One region of the Corynebacterium glutamicum ATCC 13032 genome, then DNA from elsewhere that is predicted to be linked to it. Evidence: riboswitches for the same ligand, from Rfam matches in the RefSeq annotation. Region 1 holds a riboswitch; each other region holds the start of a gene.

Region 1 (4,359 bases):
AAGGTCTCGGGATCTTGGCCAAACGTAGGCTCATCCAAAATGAGAAGTTTCGGTGCTGCCACCAAGGCTGTCGCCACAGATAGGCGGCGCTTTTCTCCACCACTCAAGGTAAACGGATTGGCGTTTTCCAAGTGGCGGAGGCGCAAACGATCAAGCAGCTCCTCGATGCGCTCGCTTGCATCGACTTTCATGATTTTCGGCCCAATTTCTAGCTCATCACGCACAGTGCGCGCCACAAATTGGTGCTCTGGATCCTGAAAGACAGTGCCAATACGTGCAGCTAGATCAGCTGAACGCCACTTGTGCGGGGGCGTGTTAAGGCCGCCGCGCACCGTGTCAGAGAGTTCCAGCTGCCCACTTTTCGGCGGAAGCAATCCACCCATGGTCAGCGCAAGTGTGGATTTTCCAGCGCCATTCGGCCCGGTGATCACCGTCGAGGCGCCTTCCGGCACCTCAAAACTACGCAGGCCGCCCCAGGTGCACAGCAAATCATTCGCCCACAAGATCGGTTTGCTTGTCGACGGCTGCGCCCCAGGCAACTGGCCCACCTTGATCAACTCTGCAGGTTGGACATCTTCGCCGTCAGTAATACTGATGATCCGGTCAATGATGTTGACCCACAGCTCATGGCGGTGTTCCACCACGATGAGTGTTGCTCCAGTTTCCTGAACAACGCGATCCACTGCTGCGACCACATCTTTTTGGCCTTGAGGATCAAGGTTTGCGGTGGGTTCATCAAGCAGAATCAGACGAGCACCCATGGCGATCACACCGGCAAGAGCGAGGCGTTGTTTTTGGCCACCGGAAAGATATTTCGTGGGGTGGCTCAGTGGTAGATCCAAGCCCACCAATTCAAGTGCTCGTTCCACCCGTGGCCAGATTTCCTCGCGCGGAATTTGGAGGTTTTCGCAGCCAAACGCCACATCATCGCCGATGCGGGAGGCGATGACTTGGGAATCTGGATCTTGGAGAACCAAACCGATGGAGGGGGCGTCGACAAGCAATTCGCCCGTAGAAACGCCCTCATCAGAACCGCCTAAAACGCCAGCGAGCGCGGCGAGTAGCGTGGATTTTCCGGCGCCGGAAGCGCCGGTGAGCAGGATGCGTTCACCAGGTGCGATCTCGAAGTTGATGTCTTTGAGCGCGGGGTTTTCCCGGGAAGCATGGCGGTAGCCAAAGTTGCGCGCAACAACGCGCGTTCCAAGTGCGGTGGTCATTTATACCTCGCGGCCAGCGGCGAAACGATCAAGTGCACCAGTCCTCGCCAACGCGCGGACCAGGTACCAGCTGAGCAGGCCGGCAAGGATCGCACCGGAAATAAGGACAGTGGTGGAATAGATGATGTTGAAGGACATCGTCTTTGCGAGGTTTCCGTAGAAGAACATTTCCAGGAAAATTGCGCCGCCACCTGCGCCCATACCTGCAAGCATGGTGGTGGGCAGGCTGTAGCGACGGTAGAGGAACAGCGCGAAGATGATTTCAGCGCCGATTCCCTGCGCCAAGCCGGAGTAAATGGTGGAGATACCAAACTGTGAAGCAAGCGCTGCAGAGACACATGCGGCCACTACTTCAACGAAAATTGCGGCACCCGGCTTGCGGATAACCAACCCACCGAGCACACCACCGAGCAGCCAAATACCAATGGCGATGCCGCCAAGGCCTGGTGTGAGTGCGTGAAATGCGGTGGTCCAGGCGTAGCCGATGGAATTCCACACGATGAAAATCAATCCGCAGGCGACACCCAAAACGGATGCGATGACGATGTCAATAACACGCCAGGAAGACTTTGGTTGATTAGTTTTTTGCATGGCAGGACTAGCCATATTTTTCCTCCCTATCGCCGGCATTATCCGGATCAGGTTCGACGGTCGTGGCTATGCCAGATCTCAGCCCGGATTTTCACCGAGCACCCGTGTCTATGAAATTTAAGTACGCGTTCACAGTAGCTTAAACCAATTGGAAATCCTAGAAACTGACCTAGATTAATACATAACCACCCCAACCCCTGACACACACCCCTAATTACACCCTGGCAGCATGAGCTGAAACGCTTTTCCGCTGGCTGTGACTTCAACCTCAGAAAATGCCTGGTTCGCAAGGCGAACAGGTTGTCACGGAATGCACTTTCACTTACATTGAGTCCCAAATCACTGTGAGGTGCACCATTTAATGGACTTCACCTCCAGTGGGTCAATGAAAGGAGTTCCCCATGAACCACGTACCAGTGGCAATTATTGGCGCAGGACCAGCAGGACTAACCCTCGCCCACCTCCTCCACCTTCAAGGTGTGGAATCAATCGTCTTTGAATCCCGCACCCGCAAGGACGTCGAAGAAACCGTCCGAGCAGGCATCCTGGAACAAGGCACCCTGAATCTGATGCGCGAAACCGGAGTCGGCGCACGCATGGAAGCAGAAGCCGATCACGATGAAGCAATCGACATCTCCATCAACAATGAGCGCACCCGCATTCCGCTGACCGAACTCACCGGCCACAAGGTTGCGATCTACCCGCAGCACGAATACCTCAAAGATTTCATTGCCAAGCGCATCGAAGATGGCGGCGAACTCCTTTTCACCACCACTGTTGATTCCGTAGAAAACTACGAAGGCGACCTCGCCAAGGTGACCTACACCGAAGCCGATGGTTCCTCCACCACCATCACCGCCGACTACGTCATCGCAGCTGACGGCTCCAACTCCCCTTACCGCAAGCTGATCACCGAAGACGGTGGCGTGCGCGCCCGCCATGAATACCCTTACGCATGGTTCGGCATTTTGGTGGAAGCACCAAAAACCCAAAAGGAACTCATCTACGCAACCCACCCTGAGGGCTTTGCGCTGATCTCCACCCGTACCGATGAAATCCAGCGCTACTACCTGCAGTGCAACCCTGACGACACCCCAGACATGTGGCCCGATGACCGCATTTGGGAACAGCTGCACCTGCGTGCGGACTCCCCTGGCATCACCGTGTCTGAAGGGCGCATCTTTGACAAGGCCGTGCTGCGTTTCCGCTCCGCGGTCACCGAACCAATGCAAAAGGGACGCCTCTTCCTTGCTGGCGATGCTGCACACACCGTGCCGCCAACCGGAGCTAAGGGCCTCAACTTGGCTGTTGCCGATGTCTCAGTACTCGCGCCAGCACTGGTTCGTGCCCTGAAGAAGAAGGACACCGGCTTGCTCGATAGCTACACCTCCCTGGCAGTCCCCCGCATCTGGAAAGCACAGCACTTCTCCTACTGGATGAGCTCCATGCTCCACGCAGTACCCGGCGAAGATCACTTTGCCACCCAGCGCCGATTCGCTGAATTGCGCTCCGTCCTAGAATCCCAATCCGGCCAACGCTACCTCGCAGAGCAGTACGTTGGGCGCGACCTACCACGCTTCGAGGTATAAACGCTCGTGTCAACGACCACCCCAACCCGCGCAACCAAAAGTGTCGGAACAGTTCTCGCACTCCTGTGGTTCGCAATTGTCCTCGACGGCTTTGACCTAGTCGTCCTGGGTGCAACAATCCCGTCCATGCTGGAGGATCCCGCGTGGGATCTCACTGCTGGACAGGCCACACAGATTTCCACCATCGGCCTCGTCGGCATGACCATTGGCGCACTGACCATCGGTTTCTTAACGGACCGTCTGGGTCGACGCCGTGTCATGCTGTTCTCTGTGGCAGTATTTTCTGTATTCACTCTCCTGCTGGCATTCACCACCAACGTCCAGCTCTTCAGCCTGTGGCGTTTCCTCGCAGGTGTTGGCCTTGGTGGAGCACTCCCCACCGCAATTGCCATGGTGACCGAGTTCCGCCCCGGCACCAAAGCGGGCTCTGCATCCACCACCTTGATGACCGGCTACCACGTCGGCGCAGTAGCAACCGCCTTCCTTGGCCTCTTCCTTATCGACGGCTTTGGTTGGCACTCCATGTTCATCGCAGGTGCCGTACCAGGACTGATCCTGCTACCACTGCTGTACTTCTTCCTTCCAGAATCCCCGCAGTACCTCAAAATCTCCGGCAAGTTGGATGAGGCGCAGGCAGTTGCAGCATCTTATGGACTTTCCCTGGATGATGATCTTGATCGCGAACACGAAGAAGAACTCGGCGAGTCCTCCTCACTTTCCTCCCTGTTCAAGCCCTCGTTCCGCCGCAACACCCTGGCGATTTGGGGCACCTCATTCATGGGACTCCTCCTGGTCTACGGCCTGAACACATGGCTGCCACAAATCATGCGCCAAGCAGACTACGACATGGGTAACTCGCTTGGATTCCTCATGGTGCTCAACATCGGCGCAGTGATCGGCCTTTATATTGCAGGGCGAATTGCCGATAAGAACTCCCCTCGCAAAACAGCACTCGTATGGTT
Region 2 (4,359 bases), 1.0 Mb from region 1:
AAGAGGTCCTCAACAAACTCCGCACGATCGCCCCCGTGGTCACCGGCGAAGGTGGCGGTGAAAACTGGAAGCAAGACCTCCTCACCATCGCAGAGGCAGCAGGCCAGAAGGAAAAGGCTGAAACCCTCCTGAAATCATACGAGGACTCAGCAGCCGAAATCGCCGCAAACCAGCCTGCGAACCCACCAACCGTTTCCTTCCTGCGCACCAAAGATCAGGAATTCCAGATGTACGGCGCACAATCCATGGCCGGAACGGTTGCTGCCGATTGCGGTTACGCCCGCCCAGAAAACCAGCAGTTCACCGACACGGCAGGTCAAGACCTCTCCGCTGAGCTCATTGCCCAAGCTGATGCCGACTGGCTTTTCTACGGCATCAAAGAAGGCAACATCAACCCTGAAGACACCCCATTGTGGACTTCACTCAAAGCGGTTCAGTCCAACCAAGCAATCCCAGTTGACGGCGATTCCTGGTACCTCAACGCATCCCTCGTGTCGGCTGAAATCATCCTCCAAGGCCTCAAAGACAACGTCACCGTCTAAGCCGATTTAAGGGCCTCAAATTTCCGAATGGGCGTTCCCCTCATCATGACACCGAAGGGCCCTTAGAATCGATTCTATGAGGTCACTTTTTGTGGGCCCAAACTCAAATTTTAGTTTGCTCCAGAGGAAACCAGACAGGCGTGCCCATAGTTGTCGAAATCGACAAGTTTTGGCACGTGTATCCGGTTATCGGAGCCTCAAACCAAACAGGCGTGCCCAAATCCCCCAAATCACGGAAGTTTTGGCACCCCTGTTTGGTTTTTCCTTTTGGTCGCCCCGAAATGACCCCACCCAAGTCTTATCCGAGTTTCCTGCGGGATGAACGCGGGATAAATGCGGGATAAACCCCACAAAACCCCACAAAACCCACCCCAAGAAACAAAGAAACCCCCAACCAATCACTTAAAGTGACTGGTCAGGGGTCTGTTAAGTACTAGAAGCACCTAACAAACGCTAAATAATTAGCGCTTCTCCTTAATACGTGCAGCCTTGCCGCGCAGTTCGCGCAGGTAGTACAGCTTCGCACGACGAACGTCACCACGACGAATGACCTCGATCTTCTCGATGTTTGGGGAGTGTACTGGGAAGGTACGCTCAACACCGATGCCGAAGGAAACCTTACGTACGGTGAAGGTCTCGCGGATTCCGCCGCCCTGACGGCGAATGACAACACCCTTGAACAGCTGGGTACGGGTGGTGGTGCCTTCGATGACCTTGACGTGTACGTCGAGGGTGTCGCCGGCGCGGAATGCAGGAACGTCGTCGCGCAGGGATGCTGCGTCGATCTTATCCAGAATGTTCATATAAACAATCCTTTTACTAGTAGGGAAAGAGGACCCTGGCGGCACTTCCCCAGGTTTGGGGTGCTCGGCCGGTTCGTTTCCGTTTCAATTTTCGAGGCTGTCACGTTTGCCCAACGTGAGTTGGGGTTTGCACAGTCAACTGAAATATTCTTTCACATGTGCGCCTTGGTTTTCAAACTGGGGTCTGCTCCCCTCACTTGGGTGCACTAACCGTTGACAAATCTTGGTTGTCGGGCTTGACTGGTGGCGACTTACCCCACGGGTGCCCAATGCATTGGGCTGAGATTGCGCGCTGTTGCTGCGCGGGACCGTTCGAACCTGTCTGGTTAACACCAGCGAAGGAAGCGAGGATTGATTGTCCCGTGTTTGAAAATCGTTTTGACCTGCGTTGTTATGTTGTGACTGGTGCGGGCTCGGTGGATGAGGTTGTGCACACTGCGTCTGCTGCGGCTCGTGGTGGCGCGGGTGTGGTGCAGGTGCGTTCAAAGCCTATTTCGCCAGAAGCGATGAGGGAGTTGGCATCAAAGGTTGCGCTTGAGGTTGCGCGGTGCAGCCCAACAACGAGGGTGCTTATCGACGACCACCTCCACGTTGCTTCTTCCTTAATGCGCGAAGGACTCCCGATTCACGGTGTGCATCTTGGGCAGGATGATATGTCGGTGCTTGAGGCTCGTGAGTTGTTGGGGCCTGAGGCGATCATTGGGTTGACTACTGGAACCCTAGAACTTGTGGCGGCGGCGAATGAGCTGTCCGATGTGTTGGATTACATCGGTGCTGGGCCGTTTCGGAAGACTCCCACCAAGGATTCAGGTCGGCCACCGATTGGCCTTGCGGGTTATCCCCCTTTGGTGGAATTGTCCAAGGTGCCGATCGTTGCGATTGGTGATGTCACCCCTGCCGATGTGCGCGCTCTCAGCGCAACCGGTGTGGCTGGCGTTGCCATGGTGCGGGCTTTTTCTGAATCTGATGATCCACAGCAGGTCGCTGAAAATGTGGTGGCTAACTTTGAATTAGGAAGGCTCTCATGAAGAAGCATGCGATTATTATCGGCGGCGGAATCATTGGGTTGACCACCTGCTTTGAATTCCAGGAGGCTGGTTACCAAGTCACGTTGATTGATCCTGACCCAATTTCCGGTGCGACTCATCATGCCGGCGGAATGTTGGCCCCCACCGCGGAGGTGCAGTATCAGCAACATGATCTGATTTTGTTGATGAAGGAATCCGCTCGCCTATACCCAGACCTCCTCCAAAGAGTGTCTAAATACACTGACTTGCCCACTGGGTATCGCACTGATGGAACCCTTCTTATCGGTGCGGACCGCGCGGATGGCATGCATGTTGCGGAGTTGATTAAGTACATGCATTTGAAGGATTTGCCTGTCGATGTGTTGACTACTCGTCAGGCAAGGGCTGCGGAGCCAGCGTTGTCGCCGAGGATTTCTAAGGTGGTCAGCATTGATGGGGATCATCAGCTGTCGCCGCGTCTGTATGCCCGGGCGTTATTGGATGCCATTTTGCAACGCGGTGCGGAGCATATTGCCGACGCTGTGATCTCTATTGATGGCCACGATCCGTGTTTGACCGTGACGATGAATTCGGGGGTGAGGGTTGCGTCGAAAAGCGTTGTTGTTTTGGCGGCGGGCCTGGGCGCCGCAAGCATTCCCGGCTGGTTTGAGGGCGCGAACCCATTGCAGTTGAGGCCGGTGTACGGCGATATTGTGCGCGTGCGCGTGCCGGAGCGACTGCAGCCGATGGTCACCAAGGTGGTGCGCGGGTTTGTGGAAGATCGTCAGATTTATATCATTCCGCGTACCGATGGCACCCTCGCGATCGGCGCGACAAGCCGTGAGGATCACCCGCAACCTCGAACGGGCGCAGTGCATGATTTGCTACGCGATGCTATCCGTTTGATTCCGGGCATTGAAGAAACCGAATTTATCGAAGTCACCTGCGGCGCCCGCCCCGGCACCCCGGATGACCTGCCGTACCTGGGATGGGTTGGATCCAATGTGATTGCGTCCACAGGATATTTCCGCCATGGAATTTTGCTGTCAGCCCTTGGTGCACGCGCTGCCGTTGATATGGCAACCAACCAGCCACTGTTCCCCACTCTTGATGTGTGCGATCCGTTTCGCCACCAAATTTAAGGATTTTTCACAAGTGATTACCTACACCTTCAATGGCACATCTATGCGCTCTTCCGAATTGACCGTGGAGCAATTGGTCCACCAAGAAATCGGCCACGACACTGGAGTCGCCGTGGCAATCAACGCCGCGGTCGTACCCAGATCCCAGTGGTCACGCGCCATTTGTGACAACGATTCCGTAGAAGTTCTCACCGCAATTCAGGGAGGTTAAAATGCTGCATATTGCTGATAAAACTTTCGATTCCCACCTCATCATGGGCACCGGCGGAGCCACCTCTCAGGCGTTGCTGGAGGAATCCCTTGTCGCCAGTGGAACTCAATTGACCACCGTGGCGATGCGTCGACACCAAGCAACCACCTCTAGCGGAGAATCCATCTTTGCCATGCTGCGCCGCCTCGAGATCGCCCTTCTCCCCAATACTGCAGGCTGCCGCACTGCCCGCGACGCCGTCCTCACTGCACAATTGGCTCGGGAAGCCCTCGATACCAACTGGGTGAAAGTGGAGGTCATCGCCGATGAACACACATTGCTGCCCGACACCGTTGAGCTTCTTGATGCCTGCGAACTCCTCGTCCACGACGGCTTCACCGTTCTGGCTTACACCTCTGACGATCCCATCACTGCCAGCCGACTAGAAGACTGTGGCGTTGCAGCTGTCATGCCATTGGGCTCCCCGATCGGAACCGGCCTGGGCATTCTCAACCCGCACAACATTGAACTGATTTGCAGCCGCGCGAGCGTACCCGTGATCCTCGACGCCGGTGTAGGCACTGCCTCTGATGCCACACTCGCAATGGAACTCGGCTGCGACGGCGTCCTTCTGGCCTCCGCTATCAACCGCGCCCAAAATCCCGTCGCGATGGC
Region 3 (4,359 bases), 420 kb from region 1:
GGAGACTTTGACAAATATGTCAGTTAACCCAACCCGCCCCGAAGGCGGCCGTCACCACGTCGTCGTCATCGGTTCTGGTTTTGGTGGCCTTTTTGCTGCCAAGAACCTGGCCAAGGCAGACGTCGATGTCACTCTGATTGACCGCACCAACCACCACCTCTTCCAGCCACTGCTGTACCAAGTGGCAACCGGTATCCTCTCCTCCGGTGAAATCGCACCTTCCACTCGACAGATCCTGGGCTCCCAGGAAAACGTCAACGTCATCAAGGGCGAAGTCACCGACATCAACGTCGAGTCCCAGACTGTGACCGCCTCCCTGGGCGAGTTCACCCGCGTTTTTGAGTACGATTCCTTGGTCGTTGGTGCTGGCGCAGGTCAGTCCTACTTCGGCAATGATCACTTCGCTGAGTTCGCACCTGGCATGAAGTCCATCGACGATGCACTGGAGATTCGTGCACGCATCATCGGTGCTTTCGAGCGCGCTGAGATCTGCGAGGATCCAGCTGAGCGCGAACGCCTGCTCACCTTCGTCGTTGTTGGCGCTGGCCCAACCGGTGTTGAGCTTGCTGGCCAGTTGGCTGAGATGGCTCACCGCACCCTTGCTGGTGAGTACAAGAACTTCAACACCAACTCCGCAAAGATCATCCTGCTTGATGGTGCTCCACAGGTTCTTCCTCCATTCGGTAAGCGCCTAGGCCGCAACGCACAGCGCACCCTGGAAAAGATGGGTGTCAACGTTCGCCTGAACGCTATGGTCACCAACGTTGACGCTACCTCGGTCACCTACAAGACCAAGGACGGCGAAGAGCACACCATCGAATCTTTCTGCAAGATTTGGTCCGCTGGTGTTGCGGCATCCCCACTGGGCAAGCTCGTCGCAGAGCAGACCGGTGTTGAGACCGACCGCGCAGGCCGCGTCATGGTTAACGATGACCTGTCTGTTGGCGATCAGAAGAACGTCTTCGTTGTTGGCGACATGATGAACTACAACAACCTCCCTGGTGTTGCTCAGGTAGCAATCCAGAGTGGTGAGTACGTTGCTGAGCAGATCGAAGCTGAGGTTGAAGGCCGCTCCAACACCGAGCGCGAAGCTTTCGATTACTTCGACAAGGGCTCCATGGCTACCATTTCCCGCTTCTCCGCAGTGGTGAAGATGGGCAAGGTTGAGGTCACCGGCTTCATCGGTTGGGTTCTGTGGTTGGCTGTTCACATCATGTTCCTGGTTGGCTTCCGCAACCGTTTCGTCTCCGCAATCAGCTGGGGCCTGAACGCACTGTCCCGCAAGCGTTGGAACCTGGCAACCACCCGCCAGCAGCTCCACTCACGCACCACGCTGTCCAAGTTCGCTCACGAGCTTGAGGAAGCATCTTCTGATCTTCCAATCGAGCTGCGCGACAACCAGCGTTTCAGCGGAAAGTAATTTTCTTACGACGCTGCGTAGTTAAAAAGCGTGACTCCCCACATTCTCGGGAGTCACGCTTTTTTGATTCTGCCCGCATTCTTGGACGTGTGATGTACGGCAGGTGAATTCCGCTTTGCTAGGCTGAATACTAGGCACGGGGTGCCAACCGGATGGAAAAATTCCGGAGGCTGAGAAAACACCCGTTGAACCTGCTCTAGCTCGTACTAGCGAAGGGATGGCCTTAACGTGGCTAACTCGTTTTTGGATTCTTTAACTCTTGTTCGACAAAACACTCCCCTTGTTCAGTGTTTGACCAACTCTGTGGTCATGCAATTCACGGCCAATGTGTTGCTTGCCGCGGGTGCGACCCCTGCGATGGTGGATACTCCAGCTGAATCGGCAGAATTCGCCGCTGTGGCCAATGGAGTGCTCATCAATGCGGGAACTCCTTCTGCGGAGCAATACCAAGGCATGACCAAGGCCATTGAGGGTGCACGAAAAGCTGGCACACCATGGGTGTTAGACCCAGTTGCTGTGGGTGGGTTGTCGGAGAGGACCAAGTATGCGGAGGGAATCGTCGATAAGCAGCCTGCCGCAATTCGTGGAAACGCCTCAGAGGTCGTGGCGCTTGCGGGGCTCGGTGCCGGTGGGCGCGGCGTAGACGCGACCGATTCCGTGGAAGTGGCGTTGGAGGCGGCGCAATTGTTGGCCAAGCGCACTGGTGGCGTCGTGGCTGTCTCTGGTGCGGAGGACTTGATTGTGTCTGCGGATCGGGTGACGTGGTTGCGTTCGGGGGATCCGATGTTGCAGCTGGTGATTGGCACTGGATGCTCTTTGGGCGCGCTGACAGCTGCATATCTAGGCGCCACGGTTGACTCAGATATTTCCGCGCACGATGCTGTGTTGGCTGCGCATGCCCATGTGGGTGCTGCTGGCCAGATTGCAGCACAGAAGGCATCGGCGCCAGGCAGCTTTGCGGTGGCGTTTATTGATGCGCTTTATGACGTGGATGCCCAGGCTGTGGCCTCGTTGGTTGATGTGCGAGAGGCCTGAAAAGTACGTGACTGATTTTTCTTTGTATCTGGTCACCGATCCCGTTTTGGGTGGCGGGCCAGAAAAAGTAGCTGGAATTGTTGACAGCGCAATTTCCGGCGGAGTTTCTGTGGTGCAGCTGCGCGATAAGAACTCAGGCGTGGAAGATGTTCGTGCGGCAGCAAAGGAGCTGAAAGAACTCTGCGATGCTCGCGGGGTGGCGCTTGTTGTCAACGATTACTTAGATATCGCCGTTGAGCTGGGTCTTCACCTGCACATTGGTCAAGGCGATACACCTTATACGCAAGCACGGGAGCTGCTTCCAGCTCATCTTGAATTGGGTTTGAGCATTGAAAACCTGGATCAATTGCATGCTGTGATCGCGCAGTGCGCCGAGACTGGTGTGGCATTGCCCGATGTGATTGGCATTGGTCCGGTGGCCTCTACTGCGACCAAACCAGATGCGGCACCCGCATTGGGTGTGGAGGGCATCGCTGAGATCGCCGCTGTAGCTCAAGACCACGGCATCGCATCAGTAGCTATTGGAGGCGTTGGTCTACGCAACGCGGCCGAACTCGCTGCTACGCCCATCGACGGTCTGTGCGTGGTCTCTGAAATCATGACCGCCGCCAATCCAGCAGCTGCGGCAACTCGCCTGCGGACTGCTTTTCAACCTACTTTCTCGCCTGAAACTCAAACTGAACTCTCTCAAACAGAACTCCAAGGAGCCTTCGTGAATTCGCCTTCTGCCCCACGTGTGTTGTCTATTGCAGGCACTGATCCCACAGGTGGTGCAGGTATTCAGGCTGATCTGAAGTCCATTGCAGCAGGTGGCGGCTACGGCATGTGCGTTGTGACCTCGCTGGTCGCGCAAAACACCCACGGCGTCAACACGATCCACACCCCACCCTTGACCTTTTTGGAAGAACAGCTGGAAGCGGTCTTTTCCGATGTCACCGTCGATGCCATCAAGCTCGGCATGTTGGGCTCTGCCGACACCGTCGATCTGGTGGCTTCATGGCTTGGTTCCCACGAGCACGGTCCCGTGGTGCTTGATCCCGTCATGATCGCCACCAGCGGTGATCGCCTACTGGATGCGAGCGCTGAAGAATCGCTGCGCCGCCTGGCCGTGCACGTCGATGTGGTCACCCCGAATATCCCCGAACTTGCCGTGTTGTGCGACAGTGCTCCTGCCATCACCATGGATGAGGCCATTGCTCAGGCTCAGGGATTTGCGCGGACTCATGACACCATCGTCATTGTCAAGGGTGGACATCTGACTGGCGCGCTTGCTGATAACGCTGTCGTGCGCCCCGACGGCTCGGTGTTCCAGGTGGAAAACCTGCGTGTCAACACCACCAACTCCCATGGCACAGGCTGTTCGCTCTCTGCGTCACTTGCCACCAAGATCGCCGCCGGCGAAAGCGTGGAAAAAGCCCTCGAGTGGTCCACGCGTTGGCTCAACGAGGCGCTCCGCCACGCCGATCACTTGGCTGTAGGTACTGGAAACGGCCCTGTCGACCACGGTCACCTGGCACGACGCATGACCCACGCGGCGGAAACCACTCCCTGGGCACACCTTCGGGCTCCGCGCCTAGACGGCGCCACCGCGGCAAGTTTCACCACACCCTCCACGGTAAAAAGCCCAGCTCCACGCATCGAACCTGCCGGGCCTTTCACGCGCGCGCTGTGGGAGGCAAGTGGCGATATCATCGCGGGCATCAACAGTTCTGACTTCATCACCATGCTTGGCGACGGCACCCTCCGGCGCCCAGAGTTCGATTTCTACATCGACCAAGACGCCCAATACCTCGCCCAATATTCCCGAGCATTGGCACGACTCTCTTCGATCGCACCTGATTCACACGCACAAATCGAATGGGCTCAAAGCGCTGCAGAATGCCTGGTCGTGGAAGCCGAACTGC
Region 4 (4,359 bases), 250 kb from region 1:
GGCAGGGTTTCGTCGTGATAAGCGATTGCAGTGTCGGGGTCGAGGGAGAGCGCAAACTGATCATTCCAACGGAATTCAAAACGCGCTTTACTCATGGCGTCGTCCCAGGCACGCGCGCCGGGATGACCCTTGGCCACATCTGCTGCGTGGGCAGCGAGCTTGTAGGTGATTACGCCGGTTTTGACGTCGTCACGGTTGGGCAGGCCAAGGTGTTCTTTCGGGGTGACATAACACAGCATGGCGGTGCCACCCATGGCGATGTGAGCTGCACCAATGGCAGAAGTGATGTGGTCATAACCTGGAGCGATGTCGGTAACTAGTGGTCCAAGAGTGTAAAAAGGTGCGTCCGCTGCCCACTTTTGTTCCAGCTCGTTGTTTTCCTGGATCATGTTTAGTGGCACGTGTCCAGGTCCTTCGACCATTACTTGTACATCGTATTCCCAGGCGCGTTGGGTGAGCTCACCAATGGTTTTCAGCTCGGCGAATTGCGCGGCGTCGTTGGCATCGGCAAGCGATCCGGGGCGTAGGCCATCACCGAGGGAGAATGCGACGTCATATTGTGCAAAGATTTCGCACAGCTCGTCGAAATGCTCGTAGAGGAATGATTCGCGGTGATGCGCCAGACACCAACCGGCCATAATGGATCCGCCGCGGGAGACAATGCCGGTGACACGACGGGTAGTCAGTGGGATATAAGCCAGCAGGACGCCGGCGTGGATGGTCATATAGTCCACGCCTTGTTCACACTGCTCAATGATGGTATCGCGGAATACTTCCCAGTTAAGGTCTGCGGCCACGCCATTTACTTTTTCCAGCGCTTGGTAGATCGGGACGGTGCCGATAGGAACGGGGGAGTTGCGGATAATCCATTCGCGGGTGGTGTGAATATCATCGCCGGTGGATAGATCCATCACGGTATCGGCACCCCAGCGCGTGGCCCACTGCAGCTTGGACACCTCTTCCTCGATTGAAGAGGTGACCGCAGAATTGCCAATATTGGCGTTGATTTTGGTCAAAAATTTGCGACCAATAATCATCGGTTCAGATTCGGGGTGGTTGACGTTGTTGGGAATAATGGCCCGACCGCGCGCCACCTCAGAGCGCACAAACTCCGCATCAACGTGTTCGCGCAGCGCTACAAACTCCATTTCACGAGTAATCACGCCAGCACGTGCATAGGCCATTTGGGTGACTCTTTTGCCAGGTAGCGCCTTCAAAGGAGCTGGTTTTTGGCCTTTCCACTCAGCCGAAGCTTGACCTCGACGCATTGCCGAGCGGCCGTCGTCGATAAGCAAACGCTCGCGCCCCTGATAGGTGGCAACGTCGCCGCGGGCGGTGATCCATGACTCGCGCAGCCGCGGAAGTCCCTGCTTGGGGTTGGTTTCTGGGCCACGGGTGCGGTAGATGCGGAAGGGTTCGTTGGGGCCGCTTGGCGAGTCATCGAGGCGGATTTCGGTCTCCGGGACCTCGAGACCGTCCTTGCGGATGGGGGAGTAGCTATGTTTCGGGTGGATCTCATTTTGGGTAGGCGTCATTGCACCATTCCTCTCTTCCTTCGCCGGTGCTAACCGGACAGGTTCAAACGGTGCTCGCGCAGCAATCAGCGCGATCTCAGCCCGTGCTCGGGCGCCCGTGGGGACTGCCTTCAAAACTAGCGCGTTGCACGCGTGCGCGTAAAAGTTACCCCCTTGCGGGGGTTAAGAGAGGGCGCTTTTCGACGCGGTGATGGTGGGGTACGCCTACGTAGTGGTTCTAACTCGGCCGTTGCTTGCGAATCTCAGACACCCGTGAGTGGTCTTGAATCCAATTAGTGGCATCTTTCTCAATCCAAGAGGCGACATTAAAAACTGCTGAATCAAACATATTGAGGTTCCTATCGTCGACGTCTAAATGTGACTTGCTGAGCGGTGATAATTTTCCCAGGAGAATCGTTTGTTTTAGTTCTTCTTTTGGCGGTTGTTAGAGCTTTTTTGAACTGTTGAGCAAATCTAAAATAGCTATCATCTTCAAACCAGAAGGGGCCACGAGCAGATCGTAATTGGGCGTCAACCCTGTTTCTTAAAAGCACTTCTACATGTTGTATATCTTCTAAATATGCTTTAGATAACTGGGTATTCCAGATGTAAAAACCTTCGGGATTTTCAGAATTTCGGTATGTATTCATTCTAGGGATGGAGAACCACTGTTCGAGCTCTGCGATAGATGTAGGGGAGTTGCCAGTCACGTCGCCAAGGTCTTACACTTAGGATTCCTAAGCCCCGGAGTGATCCCTACCATTTTGGTACGTCACCGGGGCTCTTGTTTTTTCTTCAAGCGCTCGTCTCTGATGTCCTGAAAGAGTGGCTAGGGTATCGGTGAATCCATCGACACAAAAGGATTGGGACATTATAAATTCGGCTTGCATCTAGACCAAGCTGTCTGCTAATGTCGATTTTACGATCAAGAAGATCAGCCGCAAGCCCTTCGGCAGGCTGACTGGCAACCGCGCATCGCGCACGGTGCCCCCGAAGGAAGATCGGCTCTGTACTCAAAAGAATGCAGAGAAGAGCGATTTTTTGAAGGAGATTCCCATGGGGAATATTTCTGCTAAGCCTCCATTGCCCAATAGCTGCGGACATCATTTACCAGGACACGAACCCTACTACCTACAAGTAAAGGTTTTGCGCGAAAGGGCGACATGGGAGCCAGTTACTAACCTGCGTATGGATGGCCAGTTCGTCGAGTTTGATGCTGGTGGGGAACATATTCGTGGTTGGAATCATGATCCGGCTCGGATGGAATGGTTTGTAAAAAATGGTGGTCTGGCTGAATGGAGTGGATCTAGTCCAACCAGTCGCCTCATGCGTTTTGAGTCCAAAAATGGGCATTACATGGTCAGTATTGGTCCGAAGTACGACCGCAATGGTTGTTATGGCAATATTTCCCTGGGGATAGTGCCAACAAGCCCGGGCCTGGATTTTCACGAAGGATTTAAACAGGCTTTAGAGGCTTTCAAGTATGTTGAGCGGGAATATGGCACTGAACAGGATTAGGTAGAAATAACCGCGCGGTTTGATCAGGCGCCTCCCGCGCGGGAAACTATTTTTCAGGGGCACGAAGCGCGCTTTTCGACGAAGCCCCTTGCCATTGTGGGAAATAAGAATGCCCACCAACACTCGTCGAAAAGCCCTCTTTTAAACCCCTTAACCCCAAAAAACGGCTAACCCAAAAGGGTTAGCCGTTTGTTAGAAGCGGAGGTTAAAACCTACTTCTTAACAGCAGGAGTTGGCTCGAGCTTCCAGATCTCGGTGGCATAATCGCGGATGGTGCGGTCGGAGGAGAAACGGCCGGACTCGCAAATGTTGATCCAGGCCATGCGTGCCCAACCCAGGGGATCGGAGGCGTAGTCGGCGGCCATACGGTCGCGGGTCTCGCGGTAATCTGCGAAATCGCCAAGCACGTAGTAGGTGTCGCTGGCGTCTTTTCCATAACCGTGGATCAAGGAATGCTTGAGGTCGTAGAACAAACCACTGTTGTTGTCGTTGAGGGTGCCGTTATCCAGGGCGTCCAATGCGCGCTTGAGGCCAGGGACGGTCTCATAGAGCTCATATGGCTCGTAGCTTTCGCGCAGGGCTGGCAATTCTTCCACGCGAGCACCGAAGATATAGGCGTTTTCCTCGCCCACAGAATCCACGATCTCTACGTTGGCGCCGTCCATGGTGCCCAGGGTGAGGGCGCCGTTCATCATGAACTTCATGTTGGAGGTACCGCTGGCTTCCTTGCCGGCGGTGGAAATCTGTTCGGAGACATCAGACGCAGGCAAGATGTGCTCAGCAGGGGAGACGTTGTAGTTCTCTACAAAGACCACCTTGAGCAGCGGGGAGACCTCAGGATCGTTGTTTACCAAGTCAGCAATAGAGTTGATGAGCTTGATAATCGCCTTGGCGCGGACATAACCCGGCGCGGCCTTGGCGCCAAAGATGACAGTGCGTGCTGGGATGTCGGTGAGGCCATCTTCCTTAATACGGAAGTAAAGGTCTAGTACGTAGAGCGCGTTCATGAGCTGGCGCTTGTACTCGTGGAGGCGCTTAATCTGCACGTCAAAGATGGATTCTGGATCAATCTCAATGCCCTGGCGCTCGAGGATCCACTCGGCGAAGTCTTGCTTATTAGCAGCCTTGATAGCGCGGAGTTCTTCAAGCACGGACTTATCGTCGGCATAGGAGCGCAGCTTCTTCAGCTCATCCAGATCGGTTACCCAATCATCGGAACCGGAAAGTCGAGTGAGCAGGTCAGACAGACCTGGGTTGATCATGCGCAGCCAACGGCGTGGGGTAACACCGTTAGTCTTGTTGTTGAACTTCTCTGGCCACAGTGCGT

Evidence for each region. A riboswitch is a leader RNA that binds a small molecule or an ion and turns the genes downstream of it on or off. The one in region 1 is predicted to bind thiamine pyrophosphate.
Region 2: another riboswitch for thiamine pyrophosphate. It lies ahead of CGL_RS10130 (thiamine phosphate synthase); the one in region 1 lies ahead of CGL_RS05380 (ECF transporter S component).
Region 3: another riboswitch for thiamine pyrophosphate. It lies ahead of thiM (hydroxyethylthiazole kinase); the one in region 1 lies ahead of CGL_RS05380 (ECF transporter S component).
Region 4: another riboswitch for thiamine pyrophosphate. It lies ahead of thiC (phosphomethylpyrimidine synthase ThiC); the one in region 1 lies ahead of CGL_RS05380 (ECF transporter S component).

What each region holds. Positions count from the first base shown of each region.
Region 1 covers NC_003450.3:1,123,871-1,128,229, reverse strand. The annotation lists gene CGL_RS05385 (ABC transporter ATP-binding protein) at 1-1,217, opposite strand, end outside; gene CGL_RS05380 (ECF transporter S component) at 1,218-1,823, opposite strand; TPP riboswitch at 1,815-1,924, opposite strand; gene CGL_RS05375 (4-hydroxybenzoate 3-monooxygenase) at 2,210-3,397, shown strand; gene CGL_RS05370 (MFS transporter) at 3,404-4,359, shown strand, end outside.
Region 2 covers NC_003450.3:2,148,628-2,152,986, forward strand. The annotation lists gene CGL_RS10120 (iron-siderophore ABC transporter substrate-binding protein) at 1-542, shown strand, start outside; gene rplS (50S ribosomal protein L19) at 1,004-1,345, opposite strand; TPP riboswitch at 1,594-1,707, shown strand; gene CGL_RS10130 (thiamine phosphate synthase) at 1,708-2,373, shown strand; gene thiO (glycine oxidase ThiO) at 2,370-3,494, shown strand; gene thiS (sulfur carrier protein ThiS) at 3,508-3,705, shown strand; gene CGL_RS10145 (thiazole synthase) at 3,707-4,359, shown strand, end outside.
Region 3 covers NC_003450.3:1,540,212-1,544,570, reverse strand. The annotation lists gene CGL_RS07330 (NAD(P)/FAD-dependent oxidoreductase) at 17-1,420, shown strand; TPP riboswitch at 1,548-1,655, shown strand; gene thiM (hydroxyethylthiazole kinase) at 1,649-2,455, shown strand; gene CGL_RS07320 (bifunctional hydroxymethylpyrimidine kinase/phosphomethylpyrimidine kinase) at 2,463-4,359, shown strand, end outside.
Region 4 covers NC_003450.3:1,370,103-1,374,461, forward strand. The annotation lists gene thiC (phosphomethylpyrimidine synthase ThiC) at 1-1,535, opposite strand, end outside; TPP riboswitch at 1,532-1,644, opposite strand; gene CGL_RS06515 (Abi family protein) at 1,874-2,224, opposite strand; SAM riboswitch class IV at 2,438-2,554, shown strand; gene CGL_RS06520 (hypothetical protein) at 2,571-3,032, shown strand; gene malP (maltodextrin phosphorylase MalP) at 3,245-4,359, opposite strand, start outside.